Colwellia sp. M166: one gene and its partner. The protein of the gene in region 2 interacts with the protein of the main gene of each other region in a pairwise test. Links are inferred from orthologs where the notes say so. Each region holds a gene or a part of one and is shown on either strand. Other genes may lie near its edges. The genes, in order: clpA and barA.

What was found.
Region 1: the proteins of barA (region 2) and clpA interact in binary tests that used the Escherichia coli proteins (3 or more experiments, as listed by UniProt). The link is inferred for Colwellia sp. M166 from one-to-one orthologs.

The regions. Positions count from the first base shown.
Region 1 is NZ_CP040755.1:515,466-522,270, reverse strand. What follows is about bases 1-2,956. They hold clpA (ATP-dependent Clp protease ATP-binding subunit ClpA), read right to left. Parts: upstream 2,627-2,956; coding sequence 374-2,626; downstream 1-373. Other genes in these bases: clpS (ATP-dependent Clp protease adapter ClpS), read right to left, coding at 2,655-2,956; infA (translation initiation factor IF-1), read left to right, coding at 3-221. Also shown: more of clpS, read right to left, coding at 2,957-2,975; cold shock domain-containing protein CspD, read left to right, coding at 3,188-3,409; icd (NADP-dependent isocitrate dehydrogenase), read right to left, coding at 3,552-4,802; FGD67_RS02400 (NADP-dependent isocitrate dehydrogenase), read right to left, coding at 5,083-6,805. UniProt on the Escherichia coli protein: ATP-dependent specificity component of the ClpAP protease. It directs the protease to specific substrates. It has unfoldase activity. The primary function of the ClpA-ClpP complex appears to be the degradation of unfolded or abnormal proteins.
Region 2 is NZ_CP040755.1:3,619,278-3,623,523, forward strand. What follows is about bases 1-3,324. They hold barA (two-component sensor histidine kinase BarA), read right to left. Parts: upstream 3,012-3,324; coding sequence 201-3,011; downstream 1-200. Other genes in these bases: FGD67_RS16370 (hypothetical protein), read left to right, coding at 1-170; rlmD (23S rRNA (uracil(1939)-C(5))-methyltransferase RlmD), read left to right, coding at 3,153-3,324. In the rest of the region: more of rlmD, read left to right, coding at 3,325-4,246. UniProt on the Escherichia coli protein: Member of the two-component regulatory system UvrY/BarA involved in the regulation of carbon metabolism via the CsrA/CsrB regulatory system. Phosphorylates UvrY, probably via a four-step phosphorelay.

The DNA of each region.
Region 1 (6,805 bases), 3.1 Mb from region 2 along the record:
CAATGGCGAAAGAAGAAAATATTGAAATGCAAGGTACTGTTTTAGATACTTTGCCAAATACTATGTTCCGTGTTGAATTGGAAAATGGTCATGTTGTAACCGCTCATATTTCTGGGAAAATGCGCAAAAATTACATCCGTATTTTAACTGGCGATAAAGTCACTGTTGAACTAACACCATATGACTTATCTAAAGGTCGCATTATCTTCCGTGCTAGATAAAAATTAATTAATTCAGTTATGAATACGCTTTAGGTTTATGTAAATAAAGCGTTTTTTTATCATCAAAATTTAGTTAATTCCAATTTGATATAACAAAAAACCGAGCTTGCTCGGTTTTTTTATTTTCTATACAATATCAATGATATTAGCCGCTAATGTTCAACTAACTCTTTTTTTGATTCGTAATTTATCACCAATTTATCTTTCTTCACAGCAACCCGAGCGACACCACCTTGGGTTAGTTCACCAAAAAGTAGCTCATTAGCTAAGGGTTTTTTCAATTGCTCTTGAATCAACCTCGCCATCGGACGCGCTCCCATCGACTTGTCATAGCCATTAGTTGCCATCCATTTTTTAGCATCTTTGGTAATTTCTAAAGAAACAGCTTTTTCATCAAGTTGAACTTGTAACTCAACAATAAACTTGTCGACGACTTGTTGAATAATTTCATCACTTAAATGATTAAACCAAACAATGTTATCTAAGCGATTGCGAAACTCAGGTGAAAATACTTTATTAATTTCCTCCATGGCATCAATGCTATTGTCTTGTTGTTTAAAGCCAATAGATTGCTTCACCGTGTGCGCAATGCCCGCATTAGTTGTTAGCACTAATATAATGTTTCTAAAGTCAGCTTTACGGCCATTGTTGTCTGTTAACGTGCCATGATCCATAACCTGTAGGAGAATGTTGTAAACATCTTCGTGGGCTTTTTCTATTTCATCTAGCAAGACAACAGCGTGTGGATTTTTAATCACAGCATCAGTAAGTAAACCGCCTTGCTCATAGCCAACATAACCAGGAGGCGCACCAATTAAACGGCTAACAGCGTGTTTCTCCATGTATTCAGACATGTCATAACGTAATAGTTCAACACCCAGTACTTTAGCAAGCTGTTGAGTAACTTCTGTTTTACCTACTCCTGTTGGTCCAGCAAAGATAAATGATCCAATAGGTTTATTTTCATTGCCTAAACCTGCTCGTGATAAGCGAATAACAGACGATAGCTCATCAATGGCATGATCTTGGCCAAAAACAACCAGTTTTAAATTGCGATCAAGTGTTTTCAGACTATCAACCTCTGACGATGATACTGACTTTTCAGGAATACGAGCCATTTTAGCGACAATGTTTTCAATATCAGTATTGCTGATCACTTTTTTACGTTTAGACGCCGCTACTAACTGCTGACGTGCACCCGCTTCATCAATAACATCAATGGCTTTATCGGGTAAAAAGCGCTCATTAATATATTTAGCCGAAAGTTGTGCTGCGGCTCTTAACGCTTTGTTTGAATAACGTACACCATGATGCGCTTCATATTTATCTTTCAAACCATGTAAAATTTTTGTTGTGTCGTCAACGCTGGGCTCAATAACATCAATTTTTTGAAAACGACGAGCTAAAGCACGATCTTTTTCAAAAATACTTTGGTACTCTTGATAAGTTGTAGAGCCAATACAACGTAACTTTCCTGACGAAAGTAACGGTTTGATCAGATTCGACGCATCTAACATACCGCCAGAGGCTGCACCAGCTCCTATAATGGTGTGTATCTCATCAATAAAGAGTATCGCATTGCCATCTTGCTCAAGCTCTTTTAACAAGGCTTTAAAGCGCTTCTCAAAATCACCACGATATTTAGTCCCCGCCAACAACGCGCCCATATCTAAAGAGTATATTGTCGCGTCTGCCAGAAACTCAGGCACTTTATCTGAAATTAATAAATTGGCTAAACCTTCAGCTATGGCGGTTTTACCTACGCCGGCTTCACCGACGTATAACGGATTATTTTTACGACGACGACTTAACACTTGCAGCGTGCGCTCTAGCTCACTATCACGACCAATAAGCGGATCAATATTGCCTTTCAAAGCCTCTTCATTGAGGTTTGTAGAAAAGTTATCAATGGTACGAGGCTCTTCTTCACCTGCCGGTGCTTGTGCTGCATTAGTGTTAGCTTCTTGATCAATTTTAGCGATACCATGTGAGATATAATTAACAATATCGAGGCGACTGATATCAGATTTCTTTAAAAAATAAGCCGCTTGTGATTCTTGTTCGCTAAATATTGCCACTAAGACATTAGCGCCATTGACTTCACTTTTACCCGAAGATTGAACATGAAAAACAGCACGTTGTAACACGCGTTGAAAACCCAGTGTCGGTTGGGTTTCTCTTTCCTCTTCACCTGTGGGGATAACAGGCGTCGTATCGGCAATAAAGGCTAATAGTTCTTTTCTTAGATTGGTCATATTAGCACCACAAGCATTTAAAGCATCAATAGACGAAGGGTTATCTAACAACGCCAACAATAAATGTTCAACCGTCATAAATTCATGGCGAGACTCTTTAGCCTGACGAAAAGCCATATTTAACGATACTTCTAAATCTTTATTTAGCATAGGTTACTCCAATTTGCATCTTGCGTTATTACGCCTTTTCCATAGTACATTTAAGCGGATGTTCATTGCTTGTTGCGTAACTCAACACCTGATCAACCTTTGTTTCTGCCACTTCAGCAGTAAAGGTACCACAACGCCCTTTCCCTTTATAATGAATAGCTAGCATGACTTCTGTTGCTTGTTCTGAATTCATGTTAAAAAATTTGCACAATACATCAATGACAAAATCCATTGGAGTATAGTCATCATTCAATAGCACTACAGTATACATTGGGGGTTTCTGAAATTTTTCAATAACCTCCTCGTCAAGAACGCTTTGATCATCTATTAACTCTTTCCATTTACTCATAATTCTATATTAGTCTGTCAGTTAAATTTTTGCTTTAAGATTTGAAAAAATAATAACTAAAAAACATCAAAAAATATAATATTACACTTGACTATTTCTAATTATTATCTACGATTTATCTTGGTGGTTATTTTTTATCCACTTGAAATGAATATATGATGCTTTCAGGAAAGCATACCTAATTACCGATGATTTTAGAAGGATGTTGAAGTATGGCTCACGGTACAGTTAAATGGTTTAATAATGCAAAAGGTTTCGGTTTTATACGTCCAGAGGATGGTGGTGAAGATATTTTTGCTCATTATTCAACGATTCAAATGGAAGGATACCGTACATTAAAAGCGGGTCAGGATGTAAATTACGAATTAAACGCAGGGCCAAAAGGTCATCATGCGGCGAGTATTACACCATCAGAATTAGAATCAGATAATTAATATAAAAAATAAGGTTCGATTAAAAACAAAAAACACAGCATTTTGGCTGTGTTTTTTTATGGCTAATAACTTACATTATCGTACTGAGTATTATACCAAGTTTATTAAGATTGTTCCCACTCAGAGCTTAGTAGAATGGGTATTACATATGGTCAATAATACAATCACCAAACTCAGAACAAGTAACCAAAGTAGCATCATCCATTAAGCGCTCAAAATCATAAGTTACTGTTTTTGCGTTAATGGCCCCAGACATGCCTTTTAAAAGTAAATTAGCAGCTTCAGCCCAGCCCATATGACGTAACATCATTTCAGCTGATAAAATTACTGAGCCCGGGTTGACCTTATTCAAGCCTGCATATTTAGGCGCTGTACCATGCGTTGCTTCAAAAATAGCAATATCATCATTTAAGTTAGCCCCAGGCGCTATACCGATACCACCCACTTGTGCCGCTAAAGCATCCGACAAATAATCACCATTTAAGTTTAATGTCGCAATAACACTGTATTCAGCCGGACGTAGCAATATTTGCTGTAACATAGCATCGGCAATAACATCTTTAATGATAATTTCTTTGCCTGTTTTAGGGTTTGTTAAGCTACACCAAGGACCACCGTTAAGTAAATCAGCACCAAATTCTTCACGGGCTAATTCATAGCCCCAATCTTTAAATGCCCCTTCAGTGAATTTCATGATGTTACCTTTATGAACTAAAGTAACCGACTCTCTGTCGTTGTCAATGGCGTATTGAATAGCTTGTCGAACAAGCCTTTGCGTGCCTTCTTTAGATACCGGTTTGATACCGATACCACAATTTTCTTGAAAACGAATTTTGGTGACACCCATTTCTTCGGTCAAAAATTTTATCATTTTCTTCGCTTGCTCAGTACCGGCTTGATATTCAATACCAGCATAAATATCCTCTGAGTTTTCACGGAAAATAACCATATCAACTTCACCTGGTTTTTTAACCGGACTCGGTACCCCCGTAAACCACTGCACTGGTCGTTGACAAACATATAAATCAAGTATTTGTCGCAAAGCAACATTCAAAGAACGCATACCTCCGCCAACCGGTGTTGTTAGTGGACCTTTAATGCCGACTTTATACTCTTTGAACATCGCTAATGTTTCATCCGGCAACCAAGTCTCTGAATCATAAATTTGTGTTGCTTTTTCACCGGCATAGACTTCCATCCAATGAATTTTTTTATCTCCGCCATAAGCTTTTTGTACAGCAGCATCGACAACTTTCATCATAGGCGGCGTAACGTCTACACCAATACCATCACCTTCAATGAAAGGAATAATGGGGTTGTTAGGTACCTTTAATATACCTTGTTCTGAAGTTATTTTAGTGCCAGCACTAGGAATATTTACATGGTTCGACATATGAACTCTCCCAAATTTACTAATAAAAATAGCCGTTTGCTAATTTCTTTCCCCTTAAACTAATAGAAAAAGAGCAATGAAACTAATACTTAAATCATGATAGTCAATATCACTACTATGAATAATTAAAACGCTTGTTTAAATTAATTGCAAATTTTTTATCAGAAATAATGTCCTCAATTATCAATTCATTCACACGTATATAGCGTAGTGTACTAAATTTTAAGTAAAAAAAAGCTAGGCAACAGCCTAGCTTTTTATAATTATTATACCTATGCGCTTAAAGTAAGCTCGACAAAATTGTATTTAATGTCGCACTTGGGCGCATCGCTTTTTCTGCTAAATCAGCATCAGCAAAATAATAACCGTTAATGTCAATACTTGGTCCTTGAGCAGCATTTAATTCTGCAACAATTTTTGCTTCTTGTTTAGTTAATGCTTGGGCAACAGCAACAAAACTTGATTTTAAGCTTTCATCACTCGTTTGCTCTGCAAGCGCTTGTGCCCAGTACATTGCTAAATAAAAGTGAGAGCCACGGTTATCTAGCTCACCAACACGACGTGATGGTGATTTATTTTCTTGTAAAAACTTCGCGGTAGCTTGATCAAGTGTGTCAGCTAAAACTTGTGCCTTGGCATTACCCGTAGTGACACTTAAGTGTTCAAGTGAAGCGGCTAATGCAAGAAATTCACCTAAAGAATCCCAACGTAAGTGGTTTTCTTTTTCGAACTGTTGTACATGCTTAGGCGCTGAACCACCAGCACCGGTTTCAAATAAGCCGCCACCATTCATCAATGGTACAATTGACAGCATTTTTGCACTAGTACCGAGCTCTAGAATTGGAAATAAGTCAGTGAGGTAGTCACGTAAAACGTTACCTGTTACAGAGATAGTGTCTTCACCTTTAGCAACACGTGCTAAAGTAAATTCACAGGCTCTAATCGGCTCCATAATTTGAATATCTAAACCCGTCGTATCATGATCGGCAAGATAAGTATTAACTTTCTTAATCATTTGCGCATCATGACCACGATTTTCATCTAACCAAAATACTGCAGGTGTGTTGCTCGCTTTAGCACGAGTTACCGCTAATTTAACCCAATCTTGAATGGGTGCGTCTTTAGCTTGACACATTCTCCAGATATCACCTTCAGCAACCAAATGCTCAATCAGTGTTTCGCCTTGATCATTAACAACACGTACACTACCTGCATCTGTCATTATAAAGGTTTTATCATGTGAACCATACTCTTCAGCTTTTTGCGCCATTAAACCAACATTAGGTACGGTACCCATAGTTGTTGGATTAAAAGCACCGTTTTCACGACAAAAATCTACAACAGCAGAAAAAACACCTGCGTAGTTACGATCAGGGATCATAAACTTAGTTTCTTTTTGTGTGCCATCTGGTGCCCACATCATACCTGAAGCACGTAATGCCGCAGGCATTGATGCATCGATAATCACATCACTAGGTACATGTAAATTGGTAATACCTTTATCAGAATCTACCATAGCTAATTCAGGGCGTGTTACATATACAGCTTGAATATCGGCTTCAATTTCAGCTTTTTTCTCAGCTGACAAACGACCAATTTTAGCGTAAACATCACCAATACCGTTATCGGCATCAACACCAAGTTGATCAAAGGTAGCACCATGCTTAGCAAAAACATCTTTATAAAACACTTTAACAGCATAACCAAACATCACTGGATCAGAGACTTTCATCATAGTTGCTTTAAGGTGTAACGATAATAAAACGTTTTCAGATTTAGCTTTTTCAGTTTCAGTAGCAAAAAAGTCAACCAGTGCCGCTTTACTCATAACAGATGCATCAATAATTTCTTGATCTAATAACGCTAAATGCTCTTTTAGTAACGTGACATCGCCATTTTCGGCGATATATTCAATTTTAACGTTGGTTGCACCGTTAATGGTGACTGATTTTTCACTACCGTAAAAATCACCTGATTGCATATGTGCAACATGAGATTTCGTT
Region 2 (4,246 bases):
CACTAGCACAAAAGTTTTCTGCAAGTAGCTTAGGTAAGTTTGGTTATGAGCTTTGTTTTGTTCGTAATGAGCATGGCCACAGTTTAGCGGTGTTAACCTGTAATTCAGGTGTTGCCGTGATCACTGAAGATGGTGATATTAATACTTCACCAAATATCAAGATTCGCTAACTTCTGCAAAACACATACTTACCGGTATACCTATCTGAATTTCGGCTGTTCAGCTTCGAGTTTTTTAATAAAAGCATCAGCATCTTCAAGTACTAAATCTATTTGTTCAAAAAATTCAAAAAACTCTGGCTCCAAATCATCTAAGGCAATACCACGTTTCAACTCTGTTTCAAGCTCATGAGTTACTTTAGCTAAATTTGGTACGCCAGAATAACAGCATGCGCCATTAAGTTTGTGGATTAATACTTTTAGTTGTTCAATATCTTGAGAGATAAGAGCTTCTGAAATATTTGCTTTGCTTTCAGGTAAGCTGTTAACCAAGCCAACAAACATATCCTTAGCCAAAGCTGCTTTTTGTCCCGCTCTTTGTAGTGCTAATGTCCAATCAATAATTTTAACCCTTGAATTGATAATAGGCTCTGCAGACGGCGTAATGACTTTAGGACGATTGGCGAGTAAGGTTGAATCACAATACTCATAAATACTATGGTGTAACATAGCCTCATCAATAGGTTTAGTTACAAATGAGTCAAAACCATTGTCGAGTAGTTTGTCTTTTTCTTCCCCGAAAACATGTGCAGTCACGGCGATTATTGGACTGTGCTCATTAAGTGTTTGTTGACGAATAATAGCCAAGGCGGAAATACCATCAAGTACTGGCATTTGTATATCCATAAATATCAGGGCAAATTTTTCATGTCGACATAATTCTACTGCTTGAGCGCCGTCTGTCGCCGTGACAACTTCAGTTACTTGTTCGAGCAATAACTCACGGATAAGCTTTAAATTTGCTTCATTATCATCAACAGCCAGCACTTTTATCGGCACTTTATGCTCTGGTAGCTGAATTATGTTAGTAGGCTCTGCTGTGGCTTTCGGTACTAGGGTTTTACTCAAACGTTGTATTGTTATCGGTTTACTAATACAGGTTTTTGCGCCACTGGAAATTAAGGCTTCGTGTAAACTTGGAGAGTTGCTATTAATGGCGAGATGTATTGAAGGAATAAGCTCTTTAATGGTAAAAATTAGCTTTTTCACGTCATTAAGGGCTGATGGTGTTACATCATGACCAATGAGGGCAAAATCAAATGACGATAATTGTTCTTTATTGGTCAGTAAGTCATCTATTTCATCAGCTTGAGAAATGCAGGTCATTTTCATTTTCCAACTAGCTAAGATTTCAGCTGTGGCTAATCGACTTGCCGCATGAGGCTCATAATATAAAATTGTTTTATCTTTTAGGCATTCTGGAGTAGGTAATTGTAAAGTGGGTATTGGATTGACTTCACATTGGAAAGTAAACCAAAAAGTTGAGCCTTTATGTTCGATACTTTCAAAACCAATACTGCCACGTAGTTCTAATACTAATCGTTGTGAAATAACTAAACCTAGCCCTGTTCCACCATAGATACGGGTAACACTTTTATCCCCTTGACCAAAAGCTTCAAAGATAGAATGTTGTTGTTGGTTCGGAATACCTATGCCAGTGTCTTGGACCGTAACTTTTATTTTATAAAGGTTTTGGGCAATAACACTACCTTCAATATTAATATCAACAGAGCCTTTATCGGTGAACTTAATCGCATTACTCGCTAAGTTAACCATGACTTGCTTAACACGCATCGCGTCACCAATAAGTGAGTCGGGTAACAGAGGACTAACGCGTAAAGATAACTCGATATTCTTTTTATGGGCACTGGGTGCAAGTAACGTTAAGGTTTCTTCTACAGACTCGCGAATTGAGAATGGAATATTTTCAATGACCATTTTACCGGCATCAAGTTTAGAAAAGTCTAAAATATCATTAATAATTGATAGCAAGTTACCTGCTGAACGTTCAATAGTTTGTAAGTGATCGCGCTGGGTGTCGCTCAAAGGTGTTTTCAATACTTGCCGCGTAAAGCCAATAACACCGTTAAGCGGCGTGCGTAGTTCATGGCTCATGTTAGCTAAAAATTCAGATTTTACCTTGTTTGCATCCTGAGCCTTGCGTTTTGCTATGTCGAGTTCAACGTTTTGAATTTCAAATTGCTCTAAACTTTCGCGCAGATCGATAGTGGCTTGATCAATACTACGCTGCATCTCATCTTGGTAATCCCCTAGAGATTGTGCCATGGCATTGACACCATTTTTTAAAAAATTCAGCTCACCAAATAACTGGCCACTGATACGGCTTTCTATTTTTCCTTCTCTAATACGATCTATCGCCAATACCATAGATGAAATCGGACGAGTAACACTTTTAATGAGCTTGTAGGCAAATAAGGCACTGATGATTATACCCACTAAAACAATAAAAAAAGCATTGACTAATAGTTGCTGCTGCGCATATTTAATACTGCTTTTATCAATTTGTATGGCGATATAGCCAATAACATCACTGTTAATATCAGTATTCAATCTTGAGTTGTTAGTTTGTGCGGTAAATTCATCAATAATCGGGGCGCGATAAATAAGGTAATCATCATAGTCATCATAAATGATTCGGTTGGGTAGGCTTTGGCCAGCCTTTACCCGCAGGGTATGGGCATCGCCGTGATAAGCACTGGTGACGAAAACTTGGTTGTCTTTGGTGAATATAGCAATACTTTTGATGATATCAGATTGACTACGATGGCTAAAACCAATCAGTGTTCTTAAATTATCGCGTTGTTTTTCTAATAATGGTGTCGCACTGCTGATAGCAAGCGGTGCTATTATGCTTGTGGCTCGTTGATAAATGAACTGATCGAGCTCGCTATAGCGACTATAAGATAAGTAACCTGCAACAATTAAACTGATTATGGTCGTTGGTACGATCGTAAGTAAAATTACCCAATCTTTCAGGCTTATTTTATGCATTTTTTGTTGAGCTTTAGTGTAAAATCATTGGGTTAATAACTCTATAATGGCACATATTAGACTAATACCAAATAGATAATCGTTCACTATGGCGGCAAATGAATCATTTATGCCGCTCTTTGATGGCAAACTAAGATAGCTATGGCAAATTTTTTTAAAGCAAGCGCTAAAAAAACAACAATACCACAAAACTTAACCGTAACCGTTGCCCGTCTTGATCAGCAGGGCTGTGGCGTTGCATTTCATCATAAAAAGCCCATTTTTATTGAAGGCGTATTGCCTAATGAAACGGTGGAGGTGAAGGTTTATCAGCAAAAAAGTAAATTTTCAAAAGCCAAGTTAATCAATATTATTACCGCCAGTGAAGCCCGCGCTGAAGTTAAATGTCGGCATTACTTTCAATGTGGCGGCTGTAACCTACAACATATAGATTACCCGCATCAACTGACATATAAACAAGATAAAATTAAGCAATTGTTTGCACGCCAAGCTTTAAACCAAGATTTACCTTGGCAAAACCATATTGTTAGTCAGCCTTGGCAATATCGTCGTAAAGCAAGAATAGGGGTGCAATATGATAAACGTGGTACGCCGATCATTGGTTTTCGTCAGCGTGAGAGCAGCCACCTAACAGAAATTAAATCTTGTCCAGTACTCGTGGCTGCTTTTGCTAATATTTTTACTGAATTGAAATTACTTTTACCGTCCTTGTCTGGAAAAAATGCCGTTGGTCATATTGAAGTTATTGCCGGCAATAAAAATGTTGTTGTGGTACGCCAATTAGTTAAATTAACTGCTGAAGATAAAAAACAATGGCAAAATTTTGCTAACAAAAATAGTTATTTAATCTATATCGATGACGGTAAAAGCATTTCCGCGTTGGGTGAATATAGCGTACTATTTTATCAATTAACCGATACTATCAAGATTGAATTTTCGGTTAATAACTTTATTCAGGTTAATCATGGTGTCAATAAGCAGATGGTTGAACAGGCGCAAGCATGGCTAGCTTTAAATGCTCAAGATATTGTTTTGGATTTATTTTGTGGTTTAGGTAATTTTAGTTTACCTATCGCACAGCAAGTCAGTCAGTTGGTTGGTATTGAAGGTGTTCAATCTATGGTTGATAAAGCCCAAGATAATGCCGAAAAGAATGGCATGACTAATTGTCAATTTCATCAAGCTGATTTGAACAGTGATTGGCAAGCGCATCACTGGGCTAAGCAAAAATATAC